Regions from separate parts of the Sodalis sp. RH24 genome, predicted to be linked through region 2. Evidence: predicted binding sites of a transcription regulator. Region 2 holds the regulator's gene; each other region holds the start of a gene.
The links. Region 2 encodes ArgR, which controls arginine synthesis, uptake and breakdown. Its sites were predicted from a motif close to ANTGAATAAAAATACANT; they were not measured.
Positions count from the first base shown of each region.

Region 1 (5,280 bases), 2.0 Mb from region 2:
CAGTAAAAGTCATACGTTAAGAAAAGAATTAAAAAAAAGAGTAAAAGAAGCAAGCATCTGACTGCTCACAGATGTAGTATATCGGACGCGGGGTGGAGCAGCCTGGTAGCTCGTCGGGCTCATAACCCGAAGGTCGTCGGTTCAAATCCGGCCCCCGCAACCACTTCTTGAAAAATGACAGGCTAAAGCGCTTAACCCACTCTCTAAGGTGGGTTTTTTGTTGTCTGCATTACGCAAAACGCGCCGCCTCACCGGCCCGAGATCACCCCACCCGCCGCAAAATACGCCTTGATGCCCGCCAGGATGGCGTGCGCCACCTGCTGCTGGAAATGCGTGGTGCGCAGGCGCCGCTCCTCTTCCACATTGCTGATAAACGCGGTCTCCACCAGGATGGAGGGAATATCGGGCGCCTTGAGCACCGCAAAACCCGCCTGATCCACGCTGCGTTTATGCAGGTGCGCGATTTTCCCCAGATGATGCAACACCGCCTTGCCGAATTTCAGGCTGTCGTTGATGGTGGCGGTCTGCACCAAATCAAACAAGGTATGATCCAGATAGCGGTCGCCGCTTTTGCCTACCCCGCCGATATCGTCCGCGGCGTTCTGGGTTTGCGCCAGGAAACGCGCGGCGGCGCTGGTGGCCCCTTTGGTGGACAGCGCAAACACCGACGCGCCGCGTGCCGCGCGGTTGGTAAACGCGTCGGCATGAATGGAGACGAACAGATCCGCGCGCTGTTTGCGCGCTTTCGCCACCCTGACCTTCAGCGGAATAAAGACATCCTCATTGCGCGTCATATAGACTTTCATATTGGGCTCACGGTCAATCAAGGCGCGCAGGTGGCGGGCAATCTTGAGCACCACATCCTTTTCGCGGGTGCGGAACTTGCCGATGGCGCCAGGATCCTCACCGCCATGGCCGGGGTCGAGCATGATGACAACCGGCCGGTCGCGCCCGGCTTTGCCGGCGCGCGGCGCCTGGGATTCGGGCGGCAGGCTGCGCGCCAGATCGCCCTGATTGTAGTCCTCCAGCAGCGCCAGCAGCGGATCGTCCTGCAGCGCGGAACGGCTGCCGGCCCGGGGATAGAGATCCATGATGAGACGATGTTTGAACCCGGCCACCGGCGGCAGGGCCAGGAAGCGCGCCTGGACCGGCTGCTTCAGTTCGATCACCATCCTGGCGGTGCGATCGTCAAACTGGCCGGCCCGTATCCGGCTGATGTAGGGGTCCGCTTCCCTGACCAATTGACCGGCGCCCTTCAGCACCGAATTAAGCTGGGCATCCTGGATATCCACCACCAGCCGGTCGGGATTGCCAAGGACAAACTGGCGATAGCGCAAGGGGGACTGGGATTCAAGCGTAATGCGGGTATAACTGGCTGCGGGCCAGATGCGTACGGCCACTACCAGCGGCGCCGCCATTCCGATGCGACTGAGCGTTAACAGCCAGGTGGCGGCGGTTGCCTGCAGCAGCCGCCTGCGCCCCTTATTATGATGTGAATCCGGCATATCGCCCCAGGATAAAAGCTAATATAATGAAAAAGCAGTCATTTTTTCGAATGGCAAAAACTTTAGCGAATCCGCCGGTATCTGTCATCCTTAAAAGGCTCTATGCTTAGTGCTTCGGGGTTTATTTTCGATTCTTTACAAACAAGAATGGGGAAAAATGCTGCTTGCCAATACCCTATTTATAGAATAAAAATACACAAAATCAGAATAATCATTCACAGAGGATTTGCCGTGAAGGAACGTAGTACTGAACTGGTCCAAGGCTTTCGTCACTCAGTTCCCTATATCAATGCCCATCGGGGCAAGACGTTTGTCGTCATGTTAGGCGGCGAAGCCATCGAACATGAAAACTTCGCCAACATCGTTAATGATATCGGCCTCCTTCACAGCCTGGGCATCCGCCTGGTGCTGGTCTACGGCGCACGGCCGCAAATCGACGCCAATCTGTCGGTGCACCACCTGGAACCTATTTACCACAAGCACACCCGCGTCACCGACGCGCCGACCCTTGAACTGGTCAAGCAGGCGGCCGGCCTGCTGCAGCTGGATATTACCGCGCGGCTGTCCATGAGCCTGAACAATACGCCGCTGCAGGGGGCGCATATTAATGTGGTCAGCGGCAATTTTATCATTGCCCAGCCGCTCGGGGTGGACGACGGGGTGGACTACTGCCACAGCGGCCGCATCCGCCGTATCGACGACGAGGCGATACATCGCCAGTTGGACAGCGGCGCTATCGTGCTGCTCGGGCCGGTGGCGGTATCGGTAACCGGCGAGAGCTTTAACCTGACCTCGGAAGAAGTGGCCACCCAGCTGGCTATCAAACTGAAAGCGGAAAAGATTATCGGCTTTTGTTCTTCGCAAGGGGTGTGTGACGATAAGGGCGAGATAATATCCGAACTGTTTCCCAATGAGGCCCAGCTGCGTATCGACGCGCTGGAAAAAAAAGGCGATTACCATTCCGGCACGGTGCGCTTTTTGCGCGGTGCGGTGAAAGCCTGCCGCAGCGGCGTGCGCCGTTGCCATCTGATCAGCTATCAGGATGACGGCGCGCTGGTGCAGGAACTGTTCTCCCGCGAAGGCATCGGCACCCAGATCGTGATGGAAAGCGCGGAACAGGTGCGGCGCGCGACCATTAATGATATCGGCGGCATCCTGGAATTGATACGCCCGCTGGAGCAGCAGGGCATCCTGGTGCGCCGGTCCCGCGAACAGCTGGAAATGGAAATCGATAAATTCACTATTATCGAACGGGACAACCTGACCATTGCCTGCGCCGCCCTTTACCCCTTTCCGGAAGAACAGCTGGGGGAGATGGCCTGCGTGGCCGTGCATCCCGATTACCGCAGTTCGTCGCGCGGCGAAATGCTGTTGCAGCGCATTACGCAGCAGGCGCGCCAGATGGGGCTGAAAAAGCTGTTTGTGCTGACGACGCGCAGCATTCACTGGTTCCAGGAGCGCGGTTTTACCCCGGCGGAAGTGGAAGTGCTGCCGCAGCAGAAGCAGGCGCTGTATAACTACCATCGCCGTTCAAAAATCCTGGTGGCGGACCTCACCGGCCAGTAACCGGGCTGCGCCGGCGAGCATTCCCGGGACGCCCGCCGGCTACCGCGTGCGCCGGCAAGCCTGCCGGCGGCCTACCCCTTTAACAGCAATTCCCGCAGGCCGCTGCGCCGCTCGGTCGGCGTGGCGATGGCCTGGCTTATCACCTCGTCGTTGGCATAGACCGACAGCCGCTCGCGGGCGCGGGTAATGGCCGTATAGACCAGCTCGCGGGTTAGCACTGGCAGAAACTGGTTGGGCAGCACCAGCGCCGTATGGATAAACTCCGACCCCTGGGATTTATGCACCGTCATGGCAAAAGCGGTTTCATGATCGGGCAGACGGCTTAGCGGCACCGCCTTGATGGTGCCGTCAGGCAGCGGGAAGCAGACCCGCAGCGCCGATTGCGCATCCGGCAGCATAATACCGATATCGCCGTTATACAGTCCAAGGGACGGCGCATTGCGGGTGATCATCAGCGGCCGTCCCGCATACCCCCTGCCGGCGGCATCCGCCTGGCGCTTAATCAACCCCGCCTGGGCCAGCGCCTGTTCAATCCGCGCGTTAAGGCCGGCGACGCCGAAGGGCCCTTCGCGCAGCGCGCACAGCAGGCGGTAGCGGTCAAATGCCGCTAACACCGCGCCCGCCCCGGCGCCGTCCCGCACCAGCCGCAGGTAATCACGATAGCCCGCGACGCACCCGTCGAGCAGGCGCAGATAGTCTTCGCCGTCGCGTATCGGCGCGTAGGCCACGTCCTCATCACGCCCGGCTTTCAGCAACGCCAGCGCCCCCCGGCCATCGCCGTTGTTAACGGTATTGGCCAGACGGCCGATGCCGGATCCCGCGTCAAAGCGGTAGCTTTTACGCAGCAGGCACAGGCTGTCCCCCGTCTGGTGTCCCGCCACGGGCGTGCCCGCCGGCACCTCGCAGCCGGTAAGCCGCCGCAGCTGCGCATTACGCCCGGGACTATAGCCGTTCTCCGCCAGAAAGCAGATGTCGCCCAGCACCGCCCCCGCTTCCACCGACGCCAGTTGGCAACGATCGCCTAAAAAAACCACCCGCGCCTGCGGCGGCAGCGCGGCGATCAGGCTGGCCATCATCGGCAGATCGACCATCGAGGCTTCGTCGACAATCAGGATATCCACATGCAGCGGATTATCCTGATGGTAACGCATGCGCTGGCTGTTGGGCTGCGCGCCCAGCAGCCGGTGCAGCGTCACGGCTTCCGCGGGGAACAGCCGCCGCTGCCGTTCGTCAAGGCCGAGCGCCGCCAGCGCCGCGCCAAGGGACTCGCTCAGGCGCGCCGCCGCTTTTCCGGTGGGCGCCGCCAGCTGGATACGCAGACGGGCATCGCCGCCCAGCACCACCATGGCGGCCAGCATTTTCGCCACCGTCGAGGTTTTACCGGTGCCCGGGCCGCCGGAAATCAGCGCCACCGGATGGGTGATAGCCACCGCCGCCGCCACTTTCTGCCAGTCCACCGCATCGGCGCCGGCCGGGAAAAACCGATCCAGCACCCGCCTGATAAGCGCTTCATCCCCAGCGGGCATGGGCCGGATGGCGTTAAAAAAATGCGCGACCCGCCGTTCATTTTGCCACATGCGCTGCAAATACAACCGGCCCTGATCTAATACCAGGGGGGTGGGCCTGGAACCGTCGCTGACCGCCGGCGACGTGTTCAGCAAACGCGGCCACTCGTCCGGCGAGGGCTTGCCGGCAAGGCGCCAGGCATGCTCGGCCAGTTGCGGATGCCGGCCGTTGAACAGGCCGCCGGGCTGCAATAGCGTCAACGGCAGGCAAACATGTCCTGCGCCGGCGTCGGCGCTCAGGCAAGCGCAAGCCAGCAGCAGGGCCGGCTCATCCGCGCTCGCCAGCATGCGGGCAAACTGGATATCCAGCGGCCGCCAAAGCCGCAGTAATTGCGCCTGCTCGATCACAACGTCCATTAAATCGCCTTATCCTCGCTGGTGGCCGCCGCGCCCTGGCTGAATAATGTATCCAGCCCGTCAATCAGGGCCGGTTCAGGGCGGCAGTAAAATATGCCGTTGCCGGGATTATCGGCCGCGACGCCGCGCAGGAACAGATAAAAGACTCCGCCAAAATGGCGGCGATAATCATAATCCGCCAGGCGATGGCGCAGGTAACGGTGCAACGCCAGGGTATAAAGCTGGTATTGCAGATCGTAGCGATGCTCCGCCATGGCCTGCGCCATCGCCTCGGGCGTATAGGCGGC
Region 1 is NZ_CP178729.1:4,628,123-4,633,402, reverse strand. Features, by position in the region: tRNA gene ACL2XG_RS21015 (tRNA-Met) at 87-163, shown strand; gene amiC (N-acetylmuramoyl-L-alanine amidase AmiC) at 249-1,505, opposite strand; gene argA (amino-acid N-acetyltransferase) at 1,737-3,071, shown strand; gene recD (exodeoxyribonuclease V subunit alpha) at 3,143-4,993, opposite strand; gene recB (exodeoxyribonuclease V subunit beta) at 4,993-5,280, opposite strand, start outside.
Region 1: a site for ArgR is predicted at 1,687-1,704, ahead of argA (amino-acid N-acetyltransferase). Genes of this name have one in related genera too.

Region 2 (5,280 bases):
GCCGATGCCTGCCGGGCGTTGGGATCCTTTATCAATGCCCGCCGTCGTCTTGAGCTTAAAGGGACTGCCAACGGCGTGAAACTCTATGATGATTTCGCTCACCATCCCACGGCAATCCTGGCGACCCTAGCCGCGTTGCGCAGTAAAGTTGGCGGTACCGCGCGTATTCTGGCGGTGCTGGAACCGCGCTCCAACACCATGAAAATGGGCTTGAATAAAAATGAGCTGGCGCCTTCGCTGGGCCGCGCCGACGAGGTATTTTTATTCCAGCCCCAGCATATTCCCTGGCAGGTGAGCGAGGTGGCGGAGGCGTGCGTACAGCCGGCGCATTGGAGCGCCGATGTCGATACGCTGGTGGAAATGATTGTCAAGACGTCGCAACCGGGCGATTACATTCTGGTGATGAGCAACGGCGGCTTCGGCGGCATTCATGAAAAACTGCTGGCGCAGTTAAACCTGAAAGCCGGCCTGGCGGTGTAGGCGCCGTGCGCAAGCCAAAAAAAACCCCCGCAAGCGGGGGAAAAGGTTCGCCGGATAGGACGACGAGAGGGAATCGGCTGTCCGCGTCTTGGGTTATTACTGGACACAGGAATAACTGAGGGCGACGACGGCATAACCGCTTTGACTTCTGGAGTAAACTCTTTCTGCACTGCGTTATTGATTATTGTTTCAAGCCTTGACGAACCCGCCGGCTTTCAGCAATTCAGCCCAGGGCGCGGCGGCAAGTCGCTGCCGGTGCCCTCCATCCATGCGCTTATTTATACAACTCGGCCGTGGCGTGCCAGGTATCATTTTCACGGGCTTCCGTGATGTGGTATGCCGTTGCGCCTTTGGCTTGAGCAGCTTGATTCAGCGCCTGATGGATGTCGGAAGGCGCACCCGCGATCCCGCCTACGCTTACGGTGCCGAACGAATGCAAGCCGCTGGCCTGATCCTGCGAGATTGATTCTGCGGCGAAGGCGCCGAAAGATAAGGCTGACATTACGGTCATCAGTGATACTGCGGTTTTAATTTTCATGTTTTATACCTCTACTATTCTTTTGACTGACGTTCTTCATGCTGTTCTTTATTGCTGACAACAGGATGTAAAACGTGATGTTCATCACGAAACAAAGTATACACTAGTAACGGCAGGTATTAGTAGTTTGCTCATAATTTATTATGAAACTTTATTTCTGTACTTTCGCATGATATAAGAAAAAGCTATTAAAAGTGGTTGAATAATATACAATTAATGTTAAATAATTGTAATTTCAATCAGATAGCGGTTTTTAGCCAAACGTGCTGTCTGGCCGGCTTCCGGCGGTGGAAACCGCCGCGGTGAAACCCTAGAGAGAATATTAGCGGGGCTTAGGGCCACAAAGGCAGCATCATTTGTGGCGTGATGACGCTTTTGCAGCGGCATAAAAGAGATGAAAAGCACGAATGTTAGGCGCTGGCGTTATAAAGCGCCCGATCGTCGGCTTAGAGTTCCTGTTCAAACAGAATAAGGATGGCTTCGTAAAGCTGCTTTACGCTAAAACCCTTGGCGGGGGTGGTAAAGATCGTATCGTCCCCGGCTATGGTGCCCAGGATGCCTTCGGATTTACCCAGGGAATCCAGCAGCCGCGCGATAAGCTGGGCGGCGCCGGGACTGGTATGGATAACGATAACCGCGTCGTTGTGATCGACATCCAGCACCAGGTTTTTCAGCGGACTGCTGGTGGTGGGCACGCCCAGTTCCGCCGGCAGGCAATAGACCATTTCCATCTTCGCGTTGCGGGTCCTTACCGCGCCGAATTTAGTCAGCATCCTTGATACCTTGGACTGGTTAATATTTTCAAATCCCTGTTCTTGCAATGCAAAAACGATTTCACCTTGGGAGCTGAATTTCTCTTCCTTAAGCAAGGCCTTAAAAGCTTTCACCAGTTCTTCTTGTTTAAAGTGGTTGCGCATATTTTCCCAAACCAGTAGCCAGTATTGTACGACGAATTATGCATAAATTTGCATTTTTATGCAATAACAATGCGCAGCCACCGCCAGGATGGCCAAATTAAGTCGGCAAAACAATCAGCTTAGCAATATCTATTCAAACCGACCATGACCGGGCTCCCATATTTCATGGCCGTTAAAAGTAAAGAGAATGTTATTAATTTGATGTTGTTTTAACCATTGCTGTCGGTGTAGTGTGGACGCTAACCACGGGTATTGAACGGCGGCGACAGGCATTATCCGGTGAGGTCATCCGGCATGGGAATTCGGGCGGCTAATAGGGATAAAAAAGGGAAGTTAATGCGTCAATTCTCAAATTTGCGATCGCTGATTTGTTTTTACCCGTTTATGTCTCTATGATCATAACCAGATGATTTGACGGCATTTAATTTTTCCTATAATAATAAGGAGATTAGAATGAAAGTCGCAGTTCTCGGCGCAGCGGGTGGCATAGGCCAGGCCCTTGCCCTGTTGCTCAAAACCCAGCTCCCTCCAGGTTCAGAACTCTCTCTTTATGACATCGCCCCCGTAACGCCCGGCGTGGCGGTCGATCTCAGCCATATTCCCACCGCGGTCAAGATTAAGGGCTTTAGCGGCGAGGACGCAACCCCCGCCTTGGCAGGGGCGGACATCGTTCTTATTTCCGCCGGCGTGGCGCGTAAGCCCGGCATGGATCGCGCCGATCTGTTTAACGTCAATGCGGGCATTGTACGCAACCTGATCAACCAGGTGGCGAAAGCCTGTCCCACGGCGTTAATCGGCATTATCACCAATCCCGTCAATACCACCGTGGCGATTGCCGCTGAAGCGCTGAAGAAAGCCGGGGTGTATGACAAACGCAAGCTTTTCGGCGTCACTACCCTGGATATCATCCGTTCCAATACTTTTGTCGCCGAGCTGAAAGGCTTGCGGCCCGAGGACGTGGAAGTGCGTGTGATTGGCGGCCATTCCGGCGTCACTATCCTGCCTTTATTGTCACAGGTGAAAGGCGTGAGCTTCAGCGAGCAGGAAATCGCCGATCTCACCCGCCGTATCCAGAATGCCGGCACCGAGGTCGTGGAAGCGAAAGCCGGCGGCGGTTCGGCCACGTTATCAATGGGCCAGGCGGCGGCGCGGTTCGGCTTGTCGTTGGTGCGCGCCATGCAGGGTGAAGCCGGCGTGGTGGAATGCGCGTACGTTGAAGGGGACGGCGAATTTACCCGTTTCTTTGCCCAACCGCTGTTGTTGGGCAGACAAGGGCTGGAAGAACGTCAATCCATCGGTACCTTGAGCGCGTTCGAACAGCAGGCGCTGGAACAGATGAAGGATGTGCTGAAGAAAGATATCGAACTGGGCGAAAAATTCATTAATCAGTAGCCTGTACGCCGCGACCCGGAACCCTGGGCCGCGGCTGTTAGCGATCGCCATCGCACGTGCCGGCGGTGGGACGCGCCGGTCATCTGCCGGCCTCCGACCCTTTTCCCTTCATTTGGTCCCTTCTTCATCAGGTTAAACGTATTTTACCCCAGCTTATGTGGACATGTTTTTCATCATTTACCAGCATGTCTTATCGGCGATTTCTGCAATTAAAAACGCGTTTTACCTGCCGCTAGGTTAATTGCCTTACTTAATTATTCTATTGATAAATAGTGTTTATTTTCAGTTTATGGGATAAAAACCAACCACGATCTCATTTTTACATCCGTTGTAGCGCTTACTGCTTTTTTTGTGTTGTAATTGACGTAACGGCAAGCCGTAATGGCTAAACTGCAAAAGCGAACCTATAACGGAACCGTGCCTGGGTAAGACCGCTGCGTTAAAAGGGTTTTACAGGTATTGCGGAATGGAGATAACGAGAGTTATTACCAGACAAGGAGGGAAACGATGGCACTAAAAAAGGAATGGATAGCCACGCATGAACTGATAGGCGTCGGTGGGTTGCCTAAAACGCGCCAAGGGCTGAACCGGCGGGCGCGCGAAGAAGGCTGGCATAAAAGGCGACGCGAAGGGGCACGCGGCAAGGCTGTGGAATATGCATGGCAAAGCCTGCCCGACACGGTAAAAAAAACGCTGTCGCTCCGTTCCGGTACTGCTGAATATAAGGTCTCGCAGCAGGAACCTTCTTCCACCTGGCTGGAAATTCACCGACAGCTCTCCTGCGCGGAACGCGACTTCGTGGTGTCGTTTATTTTAAGGGAGGGCGTTTTAAACCTGTTAAAACGCCTGGATTATCCCGATGAATCCCTGGCGGGACTCGATCGGGAGTAGGAGGGTAAGACCGGCGCGCCCGGGGGCGTATTCCGGCCTGGTTTACTGTCAGCGGGAGCGTATCAGGCTTTTTCTGTCAACCAACTGATTCGTCTTTGGATCAATGTAACGGCTGGGCCAGATTTCCAGTGGGTGTATGCCCAAGGCATTCCCTATAAGCCATTCGCCTTTCGGCCATGGGCGGGTCATGGCGTTCGCCAGGGTTGACGAACTCAAGCCTGCATCCCGAGAGACGGCCGCAAGCGTGGTGCCGCGTTTACGTAACGCTGCAATGATATCGGCGGAGTGCCAATCTTTTATCCTTTCACACATATTCAATCCCTTGCTGCTCACTGAGGGTAGGTAAATGCACTAATTAGCATAAGTAAGTAACCCGTAGTTGATTTCACTATGCCACCGGAAAATTTATAGCACATTTTTTCCTAAAGTTTTTCCACCATTTTCTCAATGATGTCAAATTTTGCTATGGACGTCCCTTTTTGGAATGCAAAAGATATGAAAAAAGCCTGGTTTAAGACCTGTGAACTCATTGGTGTAGCCAAGCTTCCGGGTACCCGGCAAGGCATTACCGCGCGGGCACGGCGGGAAAACTGGATCCGCCGCCCGGTCGTGGGCGTGCAGGGAAAAGGCTTGGAATTCGCCATTGAGAGTTTACCAGCCGAAGTGCAACAAGAGCTCACCAGCCGGCAAATGCAGGAAACGCCCGTTGCCGAATACCTGATCAATCCCGCGCGCAAGGCGCCGGAAAAAGACCCTCTCGGGGCCTGGATGGCTATATATCAGCAATTTCAACCGGAGGAACGGGATGAGGTCATCAGCCTGGTGTTGCGCGAGGGGATTACGGGGTTTCTGACGCGCCTGGGCATGACGCCCAAGCGCTGATAATCACCGGGAACGGATTTGCCGGCGGGTTTCCCGCTATCGGCCGCCGGTTTCCTAAAATTGCCGTTGCACCGCCAGGTGCGCCAGGCTTTCCAGCGCCTGGCGAAAAGGGGTCGGCTCCAGGCAGGCGAGGCAGGTGATGGCGTTATCCGCTTCCGCTTCCGCACGCTGCCGGGTGTA
Region 2 is NZ_CP178729.1:2,630,230-2,635,509, reverse strand. Features, by position in the region: gene mpl (UDP-N-acetylmuramate:L-alanyl-gamma-D-glutamyl-meso-diaminopimelate ligase) at 1-480, shown strand, start outside; gene yhcN (peroxide/acid stress response protein YhcN) at 755-1,018, opposite strand; gene argR (transcriptional regulator ArgR) at 1,465-1,935, opposite strand; gene mdh (malate dehydrogenase) at 2,389-3,327, shown strand; gene ACL2XG_RS12070 (DNA-binding protein) at 3,835-4,218, shown strand; gene ACL2XG_RS12065 (helix-turn-helix domain-containing protein) at 4,267-4,530, opposite strand; gene ACL2XG_RS12060 (DNA-binding protein) at 4,714-5,100, shown strand; gene ispB (octaprenyl diphosphate synthase) at 5,155-5,280, opposite strand, start outside.

Region 3 (5,280 bases), 730 kb from region 2:
GCCGAATGATGAGGGGACGCCGGAAACGGCGCTCCCATGGAAATGCTGCTGAACCTGCGCCAGGCCCCCCGGATAGCCATGCGGCCGCGCATGTTATCTTACCCAGCCGGTATCCCGCCGGCAACGTCAGGCCAGGATGCGCGTGCCGATGGGCTCGCCGTTAAACAACGCCGGCAGTTGCTCCGCATGCCGCCAGCCGGCGATGTCCACCGGACGGCCCAGCGTGCGGGCCGCATCCAGCGCCGCGTTGACTTTTACAATCATGCCGTCGGTAATGATCCCCTGCGCTATCAGCTGCTCCGCTTTATGGGCGGTCATTTCGGCAATGCGCTGGCCTTTGCCGTCGAGAATGCCGCTGACATCGGACAATAAGATCAGATCGGCCCCCAGGGTGGCGGCCAGCGCGGTGGCGGCCTGGTCCGCATTGACGTTCATCAGCCGGCCGTCGGCGGTAATGCCGATAGAGCTGATAACCGGCAGGTAACCGGCGCCAAGCAAGGTATTTAACAACGCCGGCGAACCCGGCTGCGCCTTGCCGACATGGCCGAGTTTCTCATCAAGCGTTGTAACATCGACGCTATTGCCGTCGCCCAGGCATAACCCGACCGCCGGGATGGCATGTTTTTTTGACCAGGCCAGCAGGGTCTTATTGGCCGTGCCGGCCAGCGCGCCGGTGATGATATCAATCTGGTCCGCCGGCGTAACCCGCAGGCCGTTGACCTTGGTCACCGGCAGCGCCAGTTTTTTCATCAGCTCGTCCACCAGGCAACCGCCGCCATGGACAATCAGCAACGGGCGTTGATGCTGCGCGCGATAGCTGTCCAGCGCCGAAAATAAACGCTCCAGCGCCTCTTCGCTATCGAGTAACACGCCACCCAGTTTTATAATTAACGGATTCATTATTTTTATTACCTCGTCGCCAGCCGTTACAGCAGCGCCTGCGTTTGTGCAAAACCAAAGCGGATATTAGCGCATTGTACTGCCTGCGCGGCCGCTCCTTTTAATAAATTATCTTCGGTGGCCACCACGATTAAATGCTCGCCCTGCACCGCGAAGCCAATATCGCAAAACGGCAGTCCCACTACCGCCTTCAGCGCCGGCACGCCTTTCTCATACAACCGTACCAGGGGTTTATCGTGATAGGCGTTATGATAGGATTCGGCCACATCGCCCGCCGTCACGCCCGCGTTTAAGCGGCAGGTGATGGTGGCCAGGATACCGCGGGCAAAATTGCCTAAATGGGGGGTAAATATCACCGGGATGCCAAGATGGGCGGCGATTTCCGGCTGGTGGCGATGGGTAAATATGCCGTAGGGTTGCAGACTGACCTCGCAGACGCTGGTGGCAAGCGACGCTTTCCGGCCAGCGCCGCTGACGCCGCTGACGGCGTTGATCACCGGCCACTGGGCGCCGTTAAGCAGACCGCCGTCGACCAGCGGCTTGAGCGCCAGCTGGGACGCGGTGGGATAGCAGCCCGGCACGGCAATCAGCTGGGCCTGCTGCAACGCCTCGCCCTGCCATTCCGCCAGGCCGTAGACCGCCTTCGCCAGCCAGTCGGCATGCTGGTGTTCAAAACCATAATACTGGCTGTAGAACGATGCCTGATTGACGCGGAACGCGCCGGAGAGGTCGAACACCACGCAGCCGGCGGCCAGGAATACCGGCGCCAGATCGTGGCTGACCTCATGGGCGGTGGCGAGAAACACCACATCCACCGTTTTCGCCAGTTCAGCGGCGTCGGTCAGGGGCAGCAGTGGTAAATCGACCACTCCCTTAAGCTGGGGATGCAGTTCGGACAGTAATTTCCCGGCATCCGCACTTTGCGCTGAAACCGCCAAAGCGGTTATGTTCATATGCGGGTGACGGTTGAGATAGGCCGCAAGCTCAGCTCCGGCGTATCCGCTGGCACCAACAATCAGCGTATTCAGCATGACTTTTGTTCACCTTCTTGATTTGCTATCACGACGAGAAGGGATCTCCAGCAACTCTTTGTCGCCTAAGTCGTCGCTTAAGCAACTATTCGCTGTTCACCCGCGAGGTCAAGCGTAGTAGTCTGGTAAGTATCCGTTTACTTTACGCTCAACGTTAGTGTATTTTTATTCACTATTATTGCATGAATATTGATACTATCCAAACTAAAGGCTGTCAACAGTGAAGACAAAATTACCCCCGTTTATGGAGTTGTACCGCGCCCTGATCGCCACGCCGTCCATCAGTGCCACCGACAGCGCCCTGGATCAAAGTAATCAGACCTTAATCAATTTGCTGGCGGGGTGGTTCACGACGCTGGGTTTCCAGGTCGAAATCCAGCCGGTGCCGGGCACGCGCAACAAATATAATATGCTGGCCCGTATCGGCAGCGGCGCCGGCGGCCTGCTGCTGACGGGGCACACCGATACCGTCCCGTTTGACGACGGACGCTGGACACGCGATCCCTTTACCCTGACCGAAGACAATAATAAGCTGTATGGCCTGGGCACCGCCGATATGAAAGGCTTTTTTGCCTTTATCCTCGACACGCTGCGCGATATCGATACCAGCAAGCTGCAAAAGCCATTATATATCCTCGCCACCGCCGATGAGGAAACCAGTATGGCGGGAGCCAGCTATTTCGCCCAGTCCAGCGAGCTGCGCCCGGATTGCGCCATTATCGGCGAACCGACCTCGCTGCAGCCGGTGCGCGCCCATAAAGGCCATATTTCCAATGCGGTGCGTATCCAGGGCCAATCAGGCCACTCCAGCGACCCGAGCCTGGGCGTTAACGCTATCGAACTGATGCACGAGGCCATTTCCCACCTGATGATACTACGCAATACGTTGCAGGAACGTTACCATCACCCGGCCTTCGACATCCCCTACCCCACCATGAATTTCGGCCACATCCACGGCGGTGATTCCGCCAATCGCATTTGCGGCTGCTGCGAGCTGCATATGGATATCCGCCCGTTGCCCGGCCTGACGCTCGGCGACCTGGACGGGTTATTGACCGAGGCCCTGGCGCCGGTAAGCGCGCGCTGGCCGGGACGGTTAACCATTACCGCCCTGCATCCGCCCATCCCCGGTTATGAATGCCCGGCGGACCATCGTCTGGTGGCAGTGGTGGAGACGTTGCTGGGCGTCAAAACCGATGTGGTCAATTATTGTACCGAAGCGCCGTTTATCCAGCAGCTGTGCCCCACTCTCGTCTTGGGCCCGGGATCGATAAAACAGGCGCATCAGCCCGACGAATATATTGATACCGCCTTTATTAAACCGACGCGGGAATTAATTTCCCAAGTGATACGACATTTCTGCCTGCAATGATCATCGCTGACTTTTTGTCCTTTGCCCCAGACTTCGCGCGCCTGGCCCCGTATGAAAGGCGCGGCCAGGTTTATGGCGATAAGTATTTCTTATAATCATTACATGTTGTTAACTTTCAAGAATTGACGCGATTTTAATGTTATATGGCGTGAATTGATGTCATTTGACGAATGAATGGATACATGGCTAGATAACGGTGGGTGATTTACGTCATTCGGGTGAAATAAATTTTCAGGTGAGTTGGATCAGGGTCCTTATGAACGAACAATATTCGGCAATGCGAAGCAACGTTAGTATGCTCGGGAAACTTCTGGGCGACACCATAAAAGATGCGATGGGCGAGAATATCCTGGATAAGGTAGAGACCATCCGCAAGCTGTCAAAGTCCTCCCGTGCGGGTAGCGAAACCCATCGCCAGGAACTGCTTTCCACTTTACAGAACTTATCCAATGACGAGTTGCTGCCCGTGGCACGCGCCTTCAGTCAGTTTTTGAACCTGACCAATACCGCGGAACAGTTCCACGTCATTTCCCCCCACGGCGAGGCGGCGAATAACCCGGAAGGCCTGGGTAAGGTCTTTGCCCGTCTGAAAGAGAATAACGCGCTGGATGATAAAGATATTCGCGCCGCGGTGGAGTCACTGTCAATCGAACTGGTATTAACCGCCCATCCCACCGAAATTGCCCGCCGCACCCTGATCCATATGATGGTTGAAGTCAACAGCTGCCTGAAACAGCTGGATCACAGCGATCTGGCGGACTATGAGCGTAAACAGATTATGCGGCGTCTGCGCCAGCTGGTGTCGCAATACTGGCATACGGACGAGATACGCAAAAACCGTCCATCGCCGGTGGACGAGGCAAAATGGGGTTTCGCCAATGTGGAAAACAGCCTGTGGGAAGGCGTGCCGCAGTATTTGCGCGAACTGAACGAACAGCTGGAAACGGTGTTCGGTTATAAACTGCCGGTGGAGAACGTGCCGGTGCGATTTACCTCCTGGATGGGCGGCGATCGGGACGGCAACCCCAACGTCACCGCCGATATCACCCGGCGCGTGTTGTTGTTAAGCCGCTGGAAAGCCGCCGATCTGTTTATCCGCGACATCCAGGTACTGGTATCCGAGCTGTCGATGACGGAATGCACGCCGGAGCTACGGGCATTGGCCGGCGGCGACGAAATCCAGGAACCTTATCGGGTCATCATGAAGCGGTTGCGCGCCCAGTTGATCGGCACCCAGAACTGGCTGTCGGCGAAACTCAGGGGCGAGCTGGTGCTGCCGCCGGAAGATCTGCTGGAGCACAACGATCAGCTTTGGGCGCCCTTGTTTGCCTGTTACGAATCGCTGAAAGCCTGCGGCATGGGCATTATTGCCAGCGGCCAGTTGCTGGATACCCTACGGCGTATCAAGTGCTTCGGCATCCAGCTGGTGCGTATCGACGTGCGCCAGGAAAGCACGCGTCACACGGAAGCGTTAAGCGAAGTCACCCGCTACCTGGGGCTGGGGGATTACGAAAGCTGGTCTGAAAGCGATAAACAGGCGTTTCTGATCCGCGAATTGAACTCCAAACGCCCGCTGTTGCCCCGTCATTACCAGCTCAGCGACGAAACCCGCGAGGTGCTCGATACCTGCCGGGTGATCGCCGACGCGCCGGAAGGCTCCATTGCCGCCTATGTCATCTCCATGGCCAAGACGCCCTCCGATGTGCTGGCGGTACATTTGCTGCTAAAGGAAGCCGGCTGCCAGTTTATCCTGCCGGTGGCGCCGCTGTTTGAAACCCTGGACGATTTGAATAATGCCGATGAGGTGATGAGCCAGCTGCTCAGCATTGACTGGTACCGCGGCATTATCCAGGGCAAACAGATGGTCATGATTGGCTATTCGGATTCGGCCAAGGATGCGGGGGTCATGGCGGCCTCATGGGCGCAATACCGCGCGCAGGACGCGTTAATCAAAACCTGCGAAAAAGTGGGCATCGC
Region 3 is NZ_CP178729.1:3,355,874-3,361,153, forward strand. Features, by position in the region: gene argB (acetylglutamate kinase) at 127-903, opposite strand; gene argC (N-acetyl-gamma-glutamyl-phosphate reductase) at 927-1,931, opposite strand; gene argE (acetylornithine deacetylase) at 2,152-3,303, shown strand; gene ppc (phosphoenolpyruvate carboxylase) at 3,560-5,280, shown strand, end outside.
Region 3: a site for ArgR is predicted at 2,088-2,105, ahead of argC (N-acetyl-gamma-glutamyl-phosphate reductase). Genes of this name have one in related genera too.